DNA from 3 places in the Paenibacillus sp. FSL H8-0034 genome. Region 1 is predicted to be linked to each of the others. Evidence: riboswitches for the same ligand, from Rfam matches in the RefSeq annotation. Region 1 holds a riboswitch; each other region holds the start of a gene.
What was found. A riboswitch is a leader RNA that binds a small molecule or an ion and turns the genes downstream of it on or off. The one in region 1 is predicted to bind ZMP and ZTP.
Positions count from the first base shown of each region.

Region 1 (5,395 bases):
GACCAAAGTTCGGTACATGATTGATAACGATTATTATGAAAATGTGTATGAACGCTACACTCACGATGAAGTCGATGAGATTTACCAAATCAGTCATAGCTTTCGTTTCGAGTTCCCGTCTTATATGGCGGCCTCCAAATTTTATACGGATTATGCGGTGAAAAGCAACGACCATTCCATTTACTTGGAGCATTATCCGGACAGAGTTGCAATTGTAGCTTTGTATCTGGCGGGCGGTGAGATGCAAATAGCAAGGGATTTGGCCACGTCCATGATGGAGCAGCGAATGCAGCCGGCGACTCCGACATTTCTGAATGCAGGGAAAAGCAGGCGCGGTGAAATGGTATCCTGCTTTCTGCTGGAAACCGATGATTCGCTCAACTCGATTAACTATGTACTCGGTACCTGCATGCAGCTTTCGAAAATTGGAGGTGGTGTAGCGGTCAATTTGTCCAAGCTTCGCGGTCGTGGTGAGCCGATTAAAGGTGTTGAGGGCGCGGCCAAAGGAATTATGCCGGTACTCAAGCTGATGGAGGATGCATTCTCCTACGCAGACCAGATGGGTCAACGCAGAGGTTCAGGAGCAGCCTATTATCATATTTTTGGATGGGATGTCATGGAGCTTTTAGATAGCAAGAAGATTAACGCGGATGAGAAAATGCGGCTCAAGACATTATCGATTGGTTTGATTGTGCCTGACAAGTTTTATCAGCTTGCTGAGGATAACAAGCCGTTGCATCTGTTTGCTCCTTATTCTGTTTTTCAAGCGTACGGAAAATACCTGGATGATATGGATCTTGATGATATGTACGACCAACTGCTGGCCGATAACCGGGTGCGTAAAAAGACAGTGATGAGCGCACGGGACATGTTAATCAAAATTGCGATGATCCAGCTCGAATCGGGTTATCCTTATATCATGAACAAAAGCAACGCCAACCGTTCCCATCCTCTGAAAAAGCTGGGTACGATCAACATGTCAAACTTGTGTACGGAAATCTTCCAATTGCAAGAAACTTCGGAAATCACCGATTATGGTTGCCCGGATCTGATCCGTCGGGATATAAGCTGCAACCTCGCCTCCCTGAACATTGCCAATGTCATGGAATGGAAAAAAGTGAGGGAATCTGTCCACGACGGGATGACCGCCCTAACAGCCGTAAGCGATATGACGAACATCGCCAATGCGCCGGGTGTTGCAAAAGCAAACCGGGAGCTGCATTCGGTCGGATTGGGAGCTATGAACCTTCACGGCTATCTTGCCAAAAATAAAATCGCGTATGAAAGCGATGAGGCTCAAGATTTTGTCCGCACTTTTTTTATGATGATGAATTATTATTCCTTGGAAAAAAGCATGGAAATTGCAAAAACGCGTGGCGTCACATTTACAGGCTTCCAGCATTCGGACTATGCGAATGGTACGTACTTCGACCGTTACTTGACAACGGACTACCGACCGGTTACCAGCAAAGTGAAGCTATTGTTCAGCGGGATTCCAGTTCCGTCTCCGGAAGACTGGGAGAATTTGAAGGCTGCTGTGCAGAAGCATGGATTATATCACGCTTACCGCCTGGCAATTGCCCCGACGCAGAGCATTTCATATATTCAGAACGCTACATCAAGCGTGATGCCGATTGTGGAGCCGATTGAAACCCGCACCTATGCCAACTCAACCACCTATTACCCGATGCCGTACATGAGCCGGGATAATTTCTTTTACTATAAATCTGCCTATCAGATGGATCAATTTAAGGTGTTGGATCTAATTGCTGAAATTCAAATACATGTCGATCAAGGAATCTCAACCGTGCTCCATGTTAACAGTGACATCACGACAAGGCAGCTTGCTCGCTACTACATTTATGCAGCTAAAAAAGGATTAAAATCGCTCTATTATACCCGGACGAACAGATTGTCCATCGAAGAATGCATCAGTTGCTCCGTTTAGGGGAAGGGGAAAGATGAAAATGAGTGTTTGGAAAGCTGTAAATTGGAACCGTCCGGATGATGATTTTACCGACACTTTCTGGAAGCAAAATATGATGCAGTTTTGGACGGATGAAGAGATTCCTTTGTCGGATGATCAAATGTCTTGGCTGACGCTGAGCCATGACGAGCGGGAGCTGTATATGAAAGTACTTGGGGGGCTGACCCTGCTGGATACGGTTCAGGGTGGCGTTGGCATGCCCAAAATACTTGAATGGGTTGACGGGCTGCAGCGTAAAGCCGTGCTCGGTTTTATGGGGATGATGGAGCAAATTCATGCCAAATCTTATAGCAGTATTTTCACAACACTGGCTTCAACTGAAGAGATCGACAACATTTTCAGCTGGATAGAAAGCAATCGTTGCTTGCAAATCAAAGCAGAGACGATCTCCCAATATTATAATGGCATTAAGACGCGTGAGGATTTGTATTTGGCGATGGCGGCCTCTGTATTGCTGGAGAGTTATCTGTTTTATAGTGGATTTTTTTATCCGCTTTACTTGGCAGGGCAAGGTAAAATGACGAGTAGTGGTGAAGTCATTAATCTGATACTGCGTGATGAAAGCATTCACGGGTTGTATATTGGCATGCTCGCTCAAGAAATATATGCGCAATTGGATGAAAACGAGCAGCAATCGGCATTCGATAAGCTTCAGAGTCTTATTCGCAATTTGCATAGCAATGAAGAGCTGTACACAGAGGAACTTTACCAATCTGTAGGATTAACTGACGAAGTGAAAGCATTTATCCGCTATAATGCCAACAAAGCATTCATGAATCTGGGGCTCGAACCTATATTTCCAGAGGAGGATATTAATCCAATAGTCCTGAATGGAATCAGCACACGTACAAAGCAGCACGATTTCTTTTCCAAAAAAGGAAACGGATATGTTCGTACCCTTCATGTGGAGGCATTGACGGATCGTGATTTCCTATTTGATTTTTGAAACGAATCCGTTATAGCCTAAGGATATGACCAGATATAGTTTAATTCAGTTACCTTATACCTACCGATTTGTGATATCTTTCTTGTAACAAAGCTGTTCTAGCTTAATCTATGGACTGCGTATTTAACTGGTATAGATGGAATATTAGATATGTGTGACTGGCGTAAACGTGGTGAACCACGAGGGAGCACATATTCATATCGCCGTACGCCTGGGCAAAGTATTTGATCTTAGGATCGAATGCTTTTTTACTTTAAGGGGGAATGCTCGAATGGGTTATTTTAAAGATTCGCGGAAAATGATTTGCAGACCATGGTGTACCTCAAGCCAGATTGGAAGGAAGCCTTACAATGCCTATCTGAAATGACGAGCAAGGATGAGCTCGCAGTCGTATCTGGAACCCTGTATGTAATTTCCGATGTAAGATTCTGGATTCTATACGAAACAGACTCCTATAAAGGCTTGTAATCTGGCATAGATTAAAAGGTTATCAAGCAACAGAAGCGGAGGGTAGGATATGAAGCTTGAACCAACTATCATCATTGATTTTAATCAGAAAAGAATGAAATTTGAGAAGCCTCTGCAGATTTGGCAAACCCACAAATTGGAGGAGATCAGTGGGATTTTTGAAAAGGTTCAGGAGGCTATCGATGGGCAGTTCTATGTGGCCGGTTATGTCTCATATGAGTGCGCACCCGCTTTCGAGAGACATTTCAGCGTGTGTGAACCTGATGCAGAGTTTCCTTTAGTGTGGTTTGGTGTCTATGAGAAGCCAGTAGAAGAGGACGACATAGCGCCGAAGGGGATGTACTCCGTTTCAGACTGGAGTGCAGGTACGAACCGCGTGGAGTATACAAACCATATTAAAAGCATTCATGCGGCGATTGCTCGTGGAGAGACGTACCAAGTCAACTATTCCACGCGTTTGAAGGCTAAGTTTACTGGAGATGATTTTGCCTATTACGAAGATTTGCGAGATGTCCAAACTAATTATTCTGCATATTTAAATGTGGGGCGCTATCGGATCTTATCGGTTTCACCAGAGCTTTTCTTCCACTGGAATGGAGAGCACATTCGTACCAAGCCAATGAAAGGTACTCTTCCCATAACGGGCAGCAAACAAACTTTGTTCGAATCGGAGAAGAACCGCACAGAGAATGTGATGATTGTGGATCTCCTTCGGAATGATTTAGGTCGGATTGCCAAGACAGGCACTATTAAGGTTCCACATCTGTTTGAAATCGAGGAATATCCTACGTTGTACCAAATGACCTCGACCATAGAAGCCAATACACAACCTGGGGTCACCCTGTTCGATGTATTCCAGGCCATGTTCCCATGTGGGTCGATAACCGGGGCACCCAAAATTTCTACCATGAAGATGATCTCATCCTTGGAAAAGGAGCCGCGTCATATTTATTGCGGTTCCATTGGGCTCGCTGTACCGGGCGAGGGTATCACGTTTAACGTGGCCATCCGCACAGTTCTTGTAGATTCGTATACGCAGCTGGCTGTGTATGGAGTAGGGGGAGGAATTACCTGGGATTCAACCGCTGAGGACGAGTATGATGAGATGAGAACGAAATCGAGAGTATTGACATATCGGCATGAGCGGATTGGAAGTCAAACATAAGCATAAATTATGGCTGTCCTTAACAAAAAGTAAGTTGGTGGTAATAATGAATTATGAGTTTCTTGGGGCTTTGCCCAATCAAAATATAATCTTAACGAAGAAAAGTTTAATTGAAGAAGCTAATTGTGTACTGATTTTCGCCTTCTATCAAGGTAAATTGGTTCTTGTTAAGCATCATTGTCGCGGTTGGGAACTACCTGGAGGGAATAGGGAGGAAGGCGAATCAGTTACACAAACGGTTATCAGAGAGATGTATGAAGAGACTGGTGGTGAACTCGATTCGATTGAAAGGATTGGACAATATTTAATTTTTGAACAAGCTCGTCTAGTATTTGTGAAAAATATTTATATTTCAAAGGTGAGTGTCCTTAGGGAGCTGCCGAACGGATTTGAAACCAATGGGGTCATGCTGCTGGATACGATTCCAAAGCAATCGGAATTTGTGAATGACCCCACATTTAGTCCATTAATGAAAGACAATGTATTCCTGATTGTATCCGACTGGATTAAGGATCATCATTTTACTCAAAAGTGAAGCGTTTTGTTACACAGATTCAGCCAACGCTCACGCGTCGCAGGATCTGTGTATTCGAGATGACAAATGAGGGTTTCCAAGTCTTCAAAAGTGAAATTTTGAATGAAAGAGGCTATAATTCGTTCGTCTTCCACATGGGACAAAAAATGAATCAAATCGTAACGCATTTTAGTCCTCCTCGTCGTCATTCGACTTGTTATTAACTCATGGAAAAAAAAGGAATAAATACAATTAATAAATAAAAAAGGTGTCCTTCCCGGAATGAGCATAGGGGGAAGACACCTCATTTTGTTA
Region 1 is NZ_JBBOBS010000001.1:4,181,937-4,187,331, forward strand. Features, by position in the region: gene nrdE (class 1b ribonucleoside-diphosphate reductase subunit alpha) at 1-1,948, shown strand, start outside; gene nrdF (class 1b ribonucleoside-diphosphate reductase subunit beta) at 1,968-2,933, shown strand; ZMP/ZTP riboswitch at 3,078-3,157, shown strand; gene pabB (aminodeoxychorismate synthase component I) at 3,451-4,566, shown strand; gene NST47_RS18965 (NUDIX domain-containing protein) at 4,541-5,101, shown strand; gene NST47_RS18970 (hypothetical protein) at 5,092-5,268, opposite strand.

Region 2 (8,001 bases), 3.4 Mb from region 1:
ATCTCAAACCATTCATCGTCCGATATCTTACCTTCAGACATTTCTTTAAATAGTGACTCATTAAATTCATTGCTCTTTTCTGCCCAATCAGCGTCGGCGCTCACCGCGGTTGCTCCAACACAAACGGCTGCGTCCGAGTCACGAACTGGAAGCCCTGTTTGCGCAGGATCGGCGCGGAGGTCGGCAGCGCGTCGACGAAGGCGTGCGTCCGGCCGCGATCACGGGCTTCCTGCAACCGCGAGGCGACCAGCACGGTGAACAGTCCCCGTCTCCGGTGTGTGGTCTTGGTGCGACCCCCGGCTAGTTCGGCGTAGGGCCCTCCGGGCCGGAAGTAGACCCGCCCACAGGCGACGGGCTCGCCGTCAACGTAGGCAATGTGGATGCTCATCTCGTCCGGATTCTCCTTCAACTTAAGGGCCAGCGCGCGCCGCTCCACCTCCACGTTGTGCCTGCCAATCTCGCGGGACACCTCGGCGTAGTCCACCAGGTCGCGCTCTTCTCGGACGATCCTGATCTCATGTTCGCCGCCGTCACCGAAGGCAGCCAGCGATGCCTCGTCCAATGGCAGGACCAACACTTCCTCCTCATCCTCGGCCTCGAACCCGGCGGCGACGAGCCGCTCGGGCAGGTCGATTGGCGTATCGTGACCGTAGTACTTCCACTCCAGGCTGTAGCCGCCGGAGATGGCGGCATCCCGCTCCCGGCGGATCAGGTTATCGGTTTCCTCCGGCGGTAGGCTGGCGAACACGATCCGGCACTCCGATCCGTCTGTGGAGCGATCCACGACCACGTCACCGCTGGCAGACGGCACGCCCAGTGACCGTCGCTCGGCATCCAGGCCCGCCAGGATATCGGTTCTTATGATCTCGTCTGTTTCATACACCATTTTCGCTTTCTCCAGAGCCTGGTTTTCCTTGTCCATGTTCGACACGTTCTCCTGCCTCCCTTTGTTTCGGGAAATTTTGTTTCCCTCTTACTCTATTACGTCTGTCTGCCCTCAACACAATTTTAAACGATTTCAACTACCCTTACAGAACGGCTGCTAAGTTACAACAACCTCCTGTTTTGCGTTAAACTGCCCGTCGAAAAAATTGCTTACTACTCCTTTTTTACAAGTATCTTTATACAATGTAGTCAGAATCGAGCTTACCTGTCTGATAGTAAGGATAATCCATTGATTTTTGTATTTTTTGAACCGTTTCTGCATCAGTAAAGCATTCAAGTAGGTACAGTCCTAGGTCAATTGAAGTAGCCACTCCACCACCCGTAATAACATTTCCGTCCCTAACAATTCTTGCTCTAACTACTTCTTCGCAATATGGTTCCAGAATGTCGTAAGCAGGAGGGTTTGTTGTTGCCCTTTTTCCAGTTAAAAAGCCTGCTGCCCCTAATAGTAATGCTCCTGTACAGACAGAAACCTTATATTTAACACCACTTGCCGTCTTTAACCATGTAAGAAATTCTACATCATTTTTAAGTTTTCTTGTCCCCCATCCACCTGGAACAAATATTAAATCATATTGAGATAAGTCAGGAGATACATGTTCTATTTTCATTTTGATGCCTAATTCATCTGTAACCTCCGATCGGGTTGAACACACATCCCAAGACACATCCTCCATAAGATTTAAGATTCTAAGACGTGTTATTGCATCATAAAACCCGACAAAATCTAACGTTGTCATTTGGTCAAACAGGATAAAAGCCATCTTCATTTTGAACACCTGACCTTTCTATTTTGAAGATAAAAAAAAAGCACTTGATCATTGATCAAATACTTTGCCCAGGCGTACGGCTATTTATCTGTGTACTTCCTCATGGTTCTCCATGTTTACGCCAGTCATACACAGTATTCACTTAAGAATAATCATACATAATAATTCCAATATTTACAAGACATAACGTTATGTCTAATAAGTAAACTACTCCGCTAACCTGTCCTTTACTTAAGTAGTAATAAATGACGAACAACTTTTTGCTCTATTTTGTGTCTAACATATGGAAAGGGGTGGTAATTATGCCAACATCAAAAGCATTCAAGCATTCTTATTCAGTTATGTTGGGAGTGTTTATTGCTGCTTTAACCATATACACGTTGTACACTTCAGAGGCTCTGGCAAGCGGGAGATGGAATGAACAGCAGGTAAAGCTTACATTGCTAGTCGATACACCTGTTTATGAGGAACAGTCCACTGATAGCAAGCCAGCTGGTGTCATATCAGCATTCCAATCGCTTCAAGTAATTGAAACAAGCAGAAGTGAGCAGGACACAACGAATCCATCGGACGGGTCCTGGTATCTCGTAAAGACGTGGTATGGCGATAAATGGTTGCGAAGCGGACCTGCGGTCATAAAAGAGAAATATTACCCAGTCCATTTGGAACTCACGTTTATGGGTGTCGAGGACTTATACGATTTTCCTGCGGATGATGAAAGTAACGGAGGGCAACTTTCCCCCCAGACGGTAACGACGCTTGGTCAGCTCTTCATTTGCAACGAAGGAGTCACTGAGGGTACCCAATCGGAATCAGATCACTGCCGATCATGGTATCGTATATTAACCTATTTAGGGGAAAAATGGATTGCCCCGACTAAAGCCATTGAGCATTACGAGAATCAACACTCAGCGGCAGCCCTTACCCCTTCAGCTGCATTCTACCAAGAAAAATTTCGTTCCAGCCGTGAGCTAGAGCCTCTCTTATCCAGATTCTCTATCGAGCCTGTTTCGATGCATACCGAAAATAATGTTGCCAGGCTTGAAGTCCGAAGACTTTACCAGCACCGCGAGAAATTAAACGACGAAGAGGTCGAAGCCCTTAAAAACGCTGTATTCCAATCACTTGGAGGTTATTTTCCTCTTTCGATTACGACGTATACTCTTTCGGACAAGGCTGATCTTGTCGGAAACATCATATCCATCGATAATACAGGTAAACGCGCGCTAGTTGTGAATTATAATAAATGGTCCGGTAAAGAACATCCTACTCCTGAAGCATATTGGATCAGGCTTCCCGATGATTCCAATATTCATAGATATGGGCAGGAACTTCAACTGAGCATGGATGACCTTAGGATTGGCCAGACTGTAGAGGTTTGGAAAGCGAAATTTACTTTAATGAGCTATCCCGGACAAACCATCGCCTATGAAATCGCAATCGTTGAAGATGCCAAACCAGGCGAGGAAGGTATCCCCTTAAGTACAATACTGGATCTTGATTTGACCCACATCGATAAAATAGAATTAAAGCTTAAAGACGGGAAGCCTATTATTATTCGAGAAGCCCACATCATACAGGCTATTTCCAAACGAATGCAACACATCCGTCTGCAAGCAGCCGATCAGTATCCGGCGGAATATGACACTTACACCATGTCGTTATATCAAGCAGACAGGAAAGCAATTTATTCCGGTAATCTGGTCCTTCAGCAGCTTCCTTACAGACCAACCTCTTTAACTATCGATCTTGATGAATTCATCAAGAAGTTGAAATAATTCACCGTGACAAATGCTCCTGAACCATGATTGTTATTGAAACTACCCGTTCCTTGAGCGAAATCCCTTCAGGGAAACCGCTTTTCCGTGTGTATAATTTAATCCAATCGATACCCGGCATTGGCATCAAAATTTATTTTCTTTTGACATCAACTGCTTACATAAGAAACGATAGCACCATCCAGCTCAATGTCCACTGCGCCCAGGCTGTCCTGCAAATGGTGGTGGTTTTTGCAGCCGACAATCGGAAACACCGGAAAGGGCTGTGCCAACAGACAAGCCACTGCTATCTGATTGGATGTGGCCTTATGTTGTCGGGCAAGCTCTTCGATCCGTTCCAATCGGGTAAAGTTGGTTTCATTGTGATACAGTCTGTATATATTTTTATTGCTTAATTCGGGCTGTACCTCGTGCTCTCTGCGATATTTTCCGCTAAAAAAACCATTGGCCTGCGAGCTGTATGGGATGAGTGCAACTCCTGTGCGGATATGCCAGTCGACCAAGGCCTGATCGGTTATAACCTGACTCGGATCTTTGATTGAACCTGGATTGACAGTTGCCAGGCTCCACAAATTGCTAACGGCAACAAACCCTGCATAGCCTTTGCTCACAGCATACTGCTGTGCTTGCTCCAAGCGCTCCAGTGTCCAGTTCGAGCAGGCATAATAACGAATATGGCCCTGCCGCACATGCGTCTCCAAAATATCAATCAGCGTCTCAACAGGAATTCGTGGATCATCACGATGCAAATAATACAGATCAATGTAATCAGTACCCAATCTCTGCAAGCTTCCCACGATGTCCTGCTCAATCTCTGCGGCTGATAGCCTCGAAACCAGCGGTGTATCCAGCAGAGGATGCCCACCTTTGGTCGCTATGATCAATTGATCCCGATTCCCTCTCTCCTTCATCCACCTACCCAAAAAACGTTCGCTGCTGTTCGGCTCGATAGGCAGCCAGTTCGCATATACCTCTGCCGTATCAAGAAAATTGCCACCGGCTTCCGTAAACGCATTCAAAATCCTCTTAGATTCCTCTTCATTGATTGAACCACCAATATCCGAGGTTCCCAAACAAATAACAGATGGCAGCAGATCTGTGTTTTTAATAGCTTTATACTTCACAATATCAGCCCTCCCGATTGAATTATGGATTGATTGGCACACAACTTCTATTATAGGCAATGGCTTTGATCGAAGTCTACTTACTTTAATCGCCTGATCACAAAGAAATACCCCCACCCGGACTCATGCCACAGGTAGAGGTAAATGTTGTAACTGCTATTTGGCTATTCCCGCCAAGTATCCCCGGCAGACAACGCATGTAGGTTAGTATATCCCTCTTTGCTCAGTTGTACACCTACCGCAGCTGTCGCCTGCTGACCCGCATGAACCAGAATCGAGTGCTCGCTTCCAAGAACGTCCAGCATGGCTCTGACATCAGGCAAACCCTGGTGCACCTTATAGCGTATAAAATGCACCTGACCTGCGTCATGTCCGAGAATTTCCATATGCTCCCTGGAGGCCATTAGCAGCCGATGCGCACAGCTTCCCTTAGCCAAATGTCCCGTCAAAATGACGCAGCAGGCCTTATCCTTGGTCAACTGCTCATAGTACCATTGACCGCGAGCCGATTGCAGCATGCCATCATTGGTCAATACGATCCGACTCCCCATTTCCGATACCGCCTGAAGCCGCCGTGCTTCACTATCCACGAAAATAATTCTCGGATCCACCAGACAAGCCTGAATACGTGCTATAGCTTCGGGCAGCAGCCATTCCGGTCCTTGCAGCAGCTGCTTCAATCCTGCAGTAATCTCCTGTTCTACATAAATGGGGACATCGGGAAATTGCTCCCTTGCCCACAGCAGCATCTCCTGACTGCGTCCATAGGTTGGCACAGGCAGCAGAACCGGGCCGCCTTGTCTCAACGTTTCATCGATTTGCAGCCGCAGCTGCTCCAGCTTCTGCTCTTGGGATTCTGTATCCATCCCATACGCGGCATCTATAATAGCCAGCTCGATGGGAGCCTCCAAATGCGCCGGTTGAGGGCGGTCTGCAGCTAATAGCAAAGATTCCGCTGTATAGTCACCTGAGTAGAATACCCGTCTGCCCTCCACATTCAGCAGCAGCCAGATGGACCCAGCCAAATGTCCGCTTCTTCCCCAGCATACGCTCAATCCCGGCCGTATCGTATACCATTCGCCGGAAGGCGTTTGCTCTTCAATGAACTTGTACTGGATCGCCGATATATCTTTATCGCTGTAAGGCAGCTCCGCATGACTGGAAGCCGCATACCCTTTCCAAGCCTTATAATAGGAAGGAAGCTGTTCGAAGGTGGCTCTTGTCGTCCATACTTCGCCGGTATAGCCCATCGTATACAGCATGGGAATCGCTATGGAATGATCCTCGTGGGCATGTGATAAAAATACCGCATTCAGCAGCGGAACCACATTTTCATCACACAGCGGGTATTCACCCGTGCCCTCCTTCTTCACCCCACAATCGAGTAAAACACGTGTTTGGCCTTGTTCAATCAGATAGCAAGAGCGGCCATGCTCGCCAGCACCACCCCATACTGTTGCTTGCATATATACATTCACACTCCACTAGATGTAAGGTTTACCGATTACAAATTTTTCTTGGCCGTAATTCGATTCAAGCCAAGCAGCATCAGCGTCGTCAAACCGACGGATACGACAGCCATTGCCATCCCGAGCGATACTTTGCCCTGCTCAAATTGGGCGAAAATATAGGTAGCCGACGTTTCCATCGATGGCGGTAAAATCATCAGCGAGGCGACCAGCTCACGAACCGATATCGTAAACGTCATCATCCAACCCGCCACCATACCCGGAATAATGAGCGGCAGTAAAATTCTGCGGAAGATGTAGGCCGGCTTGCCGCCAAATACCCGACCGGCTTGAAATAGCGAATCGTCCAGCTGGGCAAAGTTCGCTTTTACATATTGCACCGTATAAGGAAGGAAGAACACGACGTACGTCAGGACAACCATACCGTAGGTGTTATAGAGCGGAATCGGCATCCACGGCGAGTTCCAGAACAGGATGAGTCCAACGACAATAACGATGCCCGGCACGGTATTTGGCAGCAGGGCGAACAAGTCGGTAATTCTTTGCGGCCACGATTGTGACTTGCGAATCATCAGCGCAAAATATGTGCCAAGAATTACCGCAATCGTTGCGGCAATCAGCGACAGGCTGAGGCTGTTCATTAACGCCTGCATGCTCTTCGAGCCCCAGGTCAGCAGATCGATATAATATTGAAAAGTCAAATTGTTCCATTTCAGGCCAACTCCGCGCAGCTTCATCAGTGAAGCGGCAATGATGGAGAAATACGGTACAACTATCGCCAGCCCGAGCAATCCGACTATGTAACCCCAAGCCAGCAGCTTTTGCCATACACTCATTCGGTATATTTTGCCCCGTGTTCCTTTACCGCCAACGAGCGAATACGTGAACCTTTGGCTTACCATAGTCTGCATATACCAGATCAACAAGCATGTGCTTAAAAGAATCGAAGCCAATGCCGTAGCCTTGCCAAAATCAATCGGCCAGCTCGATATATATTTATGAATTTCCGACGTCAGTACATAAAAACCTATCTTCCTGCCGAAGGTTGCCGGTGTGCCGAATTCAGCAATCGTTTTGACAAAAATCAATAAGGCACCCATAGCGTAGCTGGACAGCAGCAGCGGGATAATAATGCGTCGAAAGCTGTATACAAATCCACCACCATGGACACTCGCCGCCTCTTCCTTCGTACCCCCGATTTGCAGCAGCGCATTACGGAGAATCAGATACAGGAACGGGAACAAGTGCAGACACATGATCACAATCATACCGAACATAGTGAAAAATACCGGGGTAAGAAAAGCCGCTTCGGGAAGCACCTGCTCCAGATAACCGTTCTTCTGCATGAACAAAATCCAGCCCATCGAACCGATATAGGGAGGCGTCATAAACGGAATCAGCATAATGACATCCAGCCAGGTATGTCGGCTCAGCTCCGTACGGGCAAATATCCACGCCAACGGCAGCGCCAGCACGGTCGTTCCCGCCACTACACAAATTCCCAGCAAAATCGAGTTCCAAAATACTTCAGCCAGTTCATTTTCCATAATGGCCCTGATCGGCGCCAGCAGATCCAGCTCACCACTTGGATACACACTGGTTACAAATATGAAAAAAAGAGGGACGACCACAAGCATCGCCAGCAGCAATAGGGCAAGGGCCATCCCGAGTTTTTTATACGAAAACGAGCTAGTATATTCCATAAGATCACTTCTCTATCTGGTTTCTGGTTATCACTTAATTTACTGCTTATTTGAACAGCTGTGTGAATTTTTTCGTTACGGCATCACCGTTCGTGTCCATCCAGGTCCAGTCAATTTTCATTTGCGGAATTTGATCCACACCCGGGCGATTCTTGGCTTTGATATCTTTACGACCTGGCAGCAGGTACGTATCGGCGATCATCGCTTGTGCT
Region 2 is NZ_JBBOBS010000001.1:7,565,223-7,573,223, forward strand. Features, by position in the region: gene NST47_RS33845 (hypothetical protein) at 1-104, opposite strand, end outside; gene NST47_RS33850 (GNAT family N-acetyltransferase) at 101-922, opposite strand; gene NST47_RS33855 (DJ-1/PfpI family protein) at 1,122-1,715, opposite strand; ZMP/ZTP riboswitch at 1,775-1,854, opposite strand; gene NST47_RS33860 (hypothetical protein) at 2,018-3,493, shown strand; gene NST47_RS33865 (aldo/keto reductase) at 3,643-4,617, opposite strand; gene NST47_RS33870 (MBL fold metallo-hydrolase) at 4,782-6,083, opposite strand; gene NST47_RS33875 (ABC transporter permease) at 6,122-7,789, opposite strand; gene NST47_RS33880 (ABC transporter substrate-binding protein) at 7,836-8,001, opposite strand, start outside.
Region 2: linked by a shared signal. The riboswitch ahead of NST47_RS33855 (DJ-1/PfpI family protein) and the one ahead of pabB (aminodeoxychorismate synthase component I) in region 1 are both predicted to bind ZMP and ZTP.

Region 3 (8,001 bases), 4.0 Mb from region 1:
CTGTCGTTAAAGCAGCTGCACGCCATGGATTATCATTACGGTTTGGCTGTTTCATATACACCCTCCTGAGAATCCTCACTTATTGTAACGAAGCAACGTCGGGTTTGTCAATTGTCTTTCTCTCTAAATAACTGTGGATGAAATTCTTAAAAATGCTGTTATATCAACGTTTTTTACAATTCCAAACCAAACAGTACTACTGCACGCTCTGACGTTTGTCATAGGATTGTCACGGTTGGAATGACTCCGGTCTTGCTGCAGCATGTCCAAAATGGTAAAGGATGGCTTGAACGATCCGTTCCGACGCTTTTCCATCGCCGTAAGGGTTGGCAGCCTGACTCATTTTTTCATACAATGCCGGATCTGTCAGCAGTGCACGGGTTCGATTGTACACATGCTCTTCATCGGTTCCGACAAGCTCCAGCGTTCCTGCATCAATACCTTCGGGCCGCTCCGTTGTTTCACGTAGAACTAAAACAGGCACTCCATACGAAGGTGCTTCCTCCTGCAAACCGCCGGAATCAGTCAAAATCATGTGGGTATGCGGATATAAATTGTGCAGCTCCAGTACATCTAGCGGATCTACGAGCTTAATGCGCGGATGATTACCCAGCATTTCATAGGCAGGCTCTCTCACTGCTGGACTTGGATGAACCGGGTACACGATGGCAATATCGTCGAACTCATCAGCAATCCGACGCACAGCACGGAAAATTTGCCGATGCGGCTCACCTTGTGCTTCGCGGCGATGCGCGGTCATCAGGATCAGACGCTTACCTGCTGCCCAATCCAGAACACTGTGGGTAAAGTCGTTCTGCACCGTATACTGGAACACATCCGTCACTGTATTTCCTGTTACGAAGATGGTTGCCTCTGACTTATTCTCTTTGCGCAGGTTGTCAGCAGACAATTGAGTAGGCGCAAAATGCAGATCAGATAACACGCCGGTCAGCTGGCGATTCATTTCCTCCGGATATGGAGACATTTTGTTCCAGGTACGCAAACCTGCTTCCACATGACCCACCTGGATCTGCTGTAAAAACGCCGCATAGCTTGCTAGAAATGTTGTTAACGTGTCTCCGTGTACGAGCACCAGATCCGGCTTTTCTTCGCGGAATACCGGGTCCAGCCCTTGAAGCACCCGAACGGTCACTTCGTTCAAGGTTTGACGATCCTTCATGACATCCAGATCGTGATCAGGTGTAATATGGAAGGTTTCCAGCACCTGATCCAGCAATTCTCTATGCTGTGCGGTAACGCATACGCGTGAATCGATAAATTCAGAATGCTTTTGAAGCTCCAGTACCAGCGGCGCCATCTTGATAGCTTCCGGCCGGGTTCCGAAAATCGTAATTACTTTGGTTTTACCCATGGACGGTTGTCCCCCTATGTACATTTTCTGTGGTATAGTTTCATCGGCTTGTTGATTTTTATTTTGTGCCGAACAGGCGGTCTCCCGCATCCCCTAGTCCAGGAACGATGTAACCGTGGTCATTCAAATAATCGTCAATAGCTGCCACATAGATATCCACGTCAGGATGCGCCTGCTGTACAGCGTGAATGCCTTCGGGTGCAGCAATCAGGCACATCAGCTTGATCTGCGTGCAGCCTCTGCTCTTTAGCGCCGTTATTGCCGCATTGGCAGAACCTCCGGTTGCCAGCATCGGGTCTATCACGATCAATTCCCGCTCCTGTACATCGGTAGGCAGCTTTACATAATACTCAACAGGCTCAAGCGTCTCCGGATCCCGGTACAAACCGACATGTCCTACCTTGGCTGCGGGTACTAATCTCAGAATACCGTCTACCATGCCAAGTCCTGCACGCAAAATCGGGATAAGTCCCAGCATTCTGCCCGAAATCACTTTGCAATCCGTCGTAGTCACTGGCGTTTTGACCTGCACGGTTTCAAGCGGTATGTCTCTCGTAATTTCATACGCCATTAGTGTCGATACTTCATCAACCAATTCGCGAAAATCTTTGGTAAGTGTGGATTCATCCCGTATGTACGTAAGCTTATGCTGGATCAACGGATGGTCACACACAAATAATTTTCCCATAAACAATTCCCCTTTACGCCAAATCTCGTCTATTATACCACACCTGTGAGATGTTATCCCAACAAGTTTCGCGCATGGACGACATGCTCAGCGGCTGTCAGGTTGCAGCGTACAAATGCTGGCTTCACGTTATGAATGTACCGTTTCTATACATGCACAGGATCATAGAAGCTAAGGAGAGGAGCGTTCATAGCTGACCCTACGCTGCACAGTTACGGAGTGATCTCGGGGTGCTTCCTGAAATCATGAAGAGGCCGGAGATCTCTGCATATCTCCAGCCTCTTGCTATTGTCTATATATCGCACTCATGAATTGACGATGCGAGCCTTATAATTAGGAATTAGTAGAACAAGCCCGGATACAAAGGGAACTGGGCTGTCAAATCTTTTACCATACCGCGGACTTTGTCATGAACAGCAGCATCCGTTGGGTTTTTCAAAGTCAAGGCAATGATCTTGGCAATAGTTTTCATAGCTTCTTCATCCATACCGCGGGAAGTTGCAGCAGGAGTACCTACACGAACACCACTGGTTACCATCGGCTTCGCCGGGTCAAAAGGAATTGCGTTTTTATTAACCGTTACGCCAACTTCATCCAGCAAGTGCTCAGCTTCTTTACCACTGATGCCCGTGTTGCGCAGGTCGATCAGCATCAAATGGTTATCGGTACCACCGGATACAAGATCGATACCTTCGGAAATCAAAGCTTCCGATAATGCTTTGGCATTGTTGACAACCTTTTGTGCGTAAGTTTTGAATTCCGGCTGCAAAGCTTCTCCGAAGGATACGGCTTTAGCTGCAATAATATGCATCAATGGACCACCTTGGGTACCCGGGAATACAGCTTTATCGATTGCAGCAGCCCATGGCTTACGGCACAAAATCATACCGCCGCGAGGACCACGAAGTGTTTTATGTGTAGTCGTCGTTACAAAATGTGCATGTGGAACCGGGTTTGGATGCAGACCAGCCGCTACCAGACCAGCGATATGTGCCATATCAACAAAGAGCAATGCGCCTACATCATTAGCGATTGACGCCAGAGCTTCAAAATCAATCGTACGCGGATATGCGCTGGCACCAGCTACGATCATACGAGGCTTATGTTTGAATGCTGCCTTGCGCACATCATTATAATCGATACGGGAGTCGCTTTCGCTTACACCGTAGGAAACGAAGTTGTATAGAATACCGGATGCATTAACCGGGCTGCCGTGGGTCAAGTGGCCGCCATGAGCCAAGCTCATGCCCAATACCGTATCTCCAGGCTGCAGAGCTGCCAAGTAAACAGCCATGTTAGCTTGAGCACCAGAATGCGGTTGTACGTTAGCATGCTCAGCTCCAAACAATTCCTTGGCACGGTCACGAGCGATGTCTTCTACAATGTCTACATACTCACAACCGCCATAATAACGTCTGCCAGGGTAGCCTTCAGCATATTTATTAGTCAGAACGGTACCCATTGCTTGCAGCACTGCCTCGCTGACGAAATTTTCCGATGCGATCAATTCGATTTTGTCGCGTTGACGGCCGATTTCAAGATTCATAGCCTCCACGATTTTGGGGTCCTGCTTACGTAATTGCTCCATAATAAAATCCTCCTTTTAGTTTTTTGCAGATAACTTACTTCTTACTTCGTAAGCCTCCACATGATAGTTAGTTGGGTTTATTCACAAAATCCGTTGTCAGCAGAATTCTCTTCTACCACATATACAGCCCGAGCGCCACCAATGAGCTTCGGACGGGTGTAGGCCATCTGAACCGAGGCATGGCCAATGATCCGGATTGAGGGACGCAGCGGAATTGCGACAGGTTTCAAATGCATCCCGATCAGCGTTCCCCCGATATCTATGCCCGCATGGGCCGACACGGCTTCAACGAGACAGGCCTGCTTCAAATGTTTATAGGCATACGAAGCCATAGAACCGCCTGCACGCGGAACGGGAATCGCCGACACCGGCTCCAGCCGGTAAGCCAGCATCGCTGCACGCTCCATAACCAACGCCCGATTCAAATGCTCACAGCATTGAAATACCGGGTAAAAGCCAGCCTCGGCGCGAACGGCCTCAATCGCAGCGAAGATAGGCTGGGCAGCCGTTTCTGTGCCTGAAGTGCCAATGTGGTGACCCAGCACCTCGCTCGTACTCGTCCCGATGACAAGCAGCTGTCCCGCCTGGATATTACCTGCCTGTACCAGCTCACGCAGCACTTGTTCTACCTGTGACTGAATGTCCATACCCCGTTGCCTCCTTCGTCAAGCTGTACGAATGATTACGATTGAGGAGTGACTTTGTCTTCCAATTCCATGACTTTATGAATGCGGTTCACGTGACGTTCACCGTTGGAAAACTCGGTTTCCAACCAAACCTTCACAATGGACTCAGCCAGTCCCGGTCCGACAATACGTTCTCCCATTGCCAGTACGTTGGAATCATTGTGCTGACGGGTCATTTGGGCCGAAAACAGATCGTGTACAAGCGCACAGCGAATGCCGGCGATTTTGTTAGCAGCAATCGTCATTCCAATTCCCGTCCCACAAAGCAAGATCCCTCTGTCGGCCGTTCCTGCGGCGACCTTATTGCAAACCTCGATCGCATAATCCGAATAATCCACGGAATCCGTGCTATGACAGCCTACGTCTGTCACATCATGGCCTAAAGACTGCACAAGTTTAATAATTCCATCCTTCAACTGAACGCCTGCATGATCAGAGCCTATTACTATCTTCATTTGATGCGCCTCCTGACAAGTTTTCTGGACACTATCGTATGATGAGTTGATTGTCATCCAATTTGTCCATTATACCGTAATGCATACAGAAAAATGAAATCAAATATGGTGAATCCTAAACGAAAAAAGAGCATACTGCATGCCACTATCAGCACTGCAATGCTCTTTGCCCAGGCGACCGGCCGTATGCCCCGATGCTCCATTGTGGTTAGCCCCACTCGTCGCCAGTTACATCAGGTCCTGCTTCTTATTCTTATCATAACGGAAATGATCAAGGCTGTAAAGCCGTAAAACAACCTATTTCCTTGAACTTTTTTTCAAAAAAGTCTCACGCTTTAAGACGTCGTACCAACCGATGCAGGCATTCCTCGATTTCCGCTGCGCACTGTCTGTATAGCGATAAAGATCCGCCGAACGGGTCAGCAATATCGTAGTCAGGCAAAGACTGCTCCAGTTGTCTCACTCGCGCGCGTTCCTCCATTGTCACCTGCTGGGATAAAGACTGCTTGAACTGAAGCTCAGCAATCAACGCAGCCAGCTCGTCCATACGCGCTTTAGCGGACGGATCATCACTCACAAATTCTTTGAGTGTGTGCATCTTGTCTACGAATGCAGGGAAACGCTGGATCGCTTGCTGCTTGTGACTCGTGGTCATGGTGAGCACCACATCTGCCCAGTCCAGCAAAGAGCCTGTTAATGAGGAAGAGCTAATCGCCTGCAAAGCATCTTTTTCCCGCAATATAATTGCCGCATTGGTGGAAACAGGATAGCCATCACCCGCTGAGGTCCCGGCCGAACGGACTTCTATGTGATTCATCCCCTGCTCTTTCAGCATCGCGCGAAGCATACCTTCTGCCATCGGACTGCGGCACGTATTCCCGGTACACACAAACAATATTCGGTTCATTAGAAATCCCCGCCTTTCTCCTCTATGATGATTGGCTGTTGAGCCCTATTCCTATTGTACCTCAAAAGACGTAAAAATGGATATGTAGCTGTAGCCCTGAATCCGATTCATAATAAAAAGCGTGCACCGAATGCCAGCAAAATGACTCCACCTACGGCTTCTCCGTACTCTCCGACCCAATGTCCCGCTTTACGGCCGAGCATCAATCCGGTAATGGACATGATTCCTCCTACCGTACCGAACATCAGTACCGTCAGCGCACGGTCACCGGCAAACATGCCCAGCGATACGCCGACGGAGAATGAATCGATGCTGACACTAATCGCAAACAGCAGCATGCCCAGAAGGGTTTTATGATCAACGGATTTCGCCGCCTCCCCTTTCAAGGAATTGTAGATCATATGTATACCAAGAATCACAAGCAGGATGCCTCCCGCTATCGTTGCTACTCCACCTAATAACGAGCCCATGTAGCTGCCCATAAACATACCCACAAGCGGCATGACCATATGGAATACCGCAATCATCAGGCTCAGCTTGAGAATATCCCACTTTCGTATGCCCTTCATCCCGATTCCGATACCCAGCGATAATGCATCCAAACCTAAGGCTACTGCCATGACCAGTATGGTTATGAATTGCCCCACCATCAGTGGTGACGCCCAGTCCATCTCCTGTCGACCTCCTGTCCTGTTCTTCATCAACATATGCGGACAAGTAGAGAATCATGACTGAGTATGGACTTGTAGCTGTGCTACACGTGGATAATACGGCTGGCTGCCGCTTTGCGCAGCCGATTCATAATAGCGGCCCCGATACCCGCTTCGGGGCAGGCCTCGGCTACGATGAAGTCCGCGCCGGCTTCATCGAACTGGCGCAGCGCGGCGTACAGCCCGTGCGCAACGGTTTCAAGGTCGCCCAGGCTTCCGCAGGCGACAACGGTATCCGCGCGCAGCGCATCGGCGTGCTCACGATAAGTGAGTACGCCTGTGCGCTCTCCGCGTGCGTGGGCTTGGTCGAGCTCGCGCTGGAGGCGAGCGAGCACCTGTTCAGGAGCAGAGCCCTGAACGAGGGTCATCGCACCGCGAGGCGCGTAGTGCGCGTACTTCATCCCAGGCGCACGCGGCGCTAAGGATGAATCTGGATGTACAGAGGCTTCGCGCACCTCGATGCCAGGCAGCGCAAGGATCAATTGCTCAGCCGATACACCACCTGGACGCAAAATATGAAGCACACCACCTTCATCCCCGTTCGGTGCTGTGTATTCGACGACTGTGGATTCCAGACCAACACCTGTAGCCCCCCCATCCACAATACCGTCAATACGACCGGCCAGATCATCGTATACATGTGCGGCTGTTGTAGGGCTTGGCCGACCTGAGCTGTTCGCACTGGGGGCCGCTACCGGACAGCCGGCAGCCCTAAGCAGCTGCAAGGCGACCGGATGGTCCGGCATACGCAGCCCAACCGTAGACAGGCCTGCTGTGACCAAAGGGGAGAGAACGCCTGGTTTGATAGGAAGAACGACCGTCAGAGGCCCCGGCCAAAAAAGATCCAGCAAACGCGAAACAGTCTCATCCGGAGGAGCCGCCAGCTCTGCCATTTGAGACCGATTTGCAATATGTACAATAAGTGGATTATCTGAGGGCCGTCCTTTTGCCATGAAAATCTTATTGACCGCATCTGTCTGCCGGGCATCGGCACCAAGGCCATAAACCGTTTCCGTAGGAAACGCGATCAACCCACCTTCGCGAAGAATTCGCGCGGGCTCTGTCAGCTCCTGTAGCTCCAGATCGTCGCCAGCAGCTTTCCATAATTTTGTCATTCGCTTAGGTCTCCCATCTGTGCAGGGTCCATCTTTGATGGTTCATGGTTCAAGATTCCTGCATGTGTTCATCATGATATGTATTGGGTTTCAGGGACTTTCCCTGTAGTTGATCTAGTTGATCATTTAAGCAAATATCTTCTTCAGTAAATCCCACAGAAAGAAATGAATTTCCGGCTGCACTGCTTCAGTCTGAGCCTGAACAAGCTTGTCCGATGGTGTGCTTTTTCCTTCTGATTTCAAGTCTGTCGATATCTTTTGTCCCGCCTTGGCAGCAGGTGATCCCACGTCTGCAGCGAGCTCCTTGGATGGTTTGGCAATAACCTCGGAATCTACAAAGCATAACGGTGGGAACAGCACGCACCACCAATTTTGACCCTCTGCCGCTCCAATCGATACACGAAGCGCTTCATAATCGCCAGCAGGGTAAATTTGACTCCCGTACATTTTGGCCGGGAAAGGTACAACACCCAACTCCAC
Region 3 is NZ_JBBOBS010000001.1:205,843-213,843, forward strand. Features, by position in the region: gene NST47_RS00900 (AtpZ/AtpI family protein) at 1-55, opposite strand, end outside; gene wecB (non-hydrolyzing UDP-N-acetylglucosamine 2-epimerase) at 230-1,372, opposite strand; gene upp (uracil phosphoribosyltransferase) at 1,431-2,060, opposite strand; gene glyA (serine hydroxymethyltransferase) at 2,401-3,648, opposite strand; gene NST47_RS00920 (TIGR01440 family protein) at 3,726-4,295, opposite strand; gene rpiB (ribose 5-phosphate isomerase B) at 4,331-4,789, opposite strand; ZMP/ZTP riboswitch at 4,951-5,031, opposite strand; gene NST47_RS00930 (low molecular weight protein arginine phosphatase) at 5,118-5,696, opposite strand; gene NST47_RS00935 (manganese efflux pump MntP) at 5,804-6,367, opposite strand; gene NST47_RS00940 (L-threonylcarbamoyladenylate synthase) at 6,451-7,521, opposite strand; gene spoIIR (stage II sporulation protein R) at 7,648-8,001, opposite strand, start outside.
Region 3: linked by a shared signal. The riboswitch ahead of rpiB (ribose 5-phosphate isomerase B) and the one ahead of pabB (aminodeoxychorismate synthase component I) in region 1 are both predicted to bind ZMP and ZTP.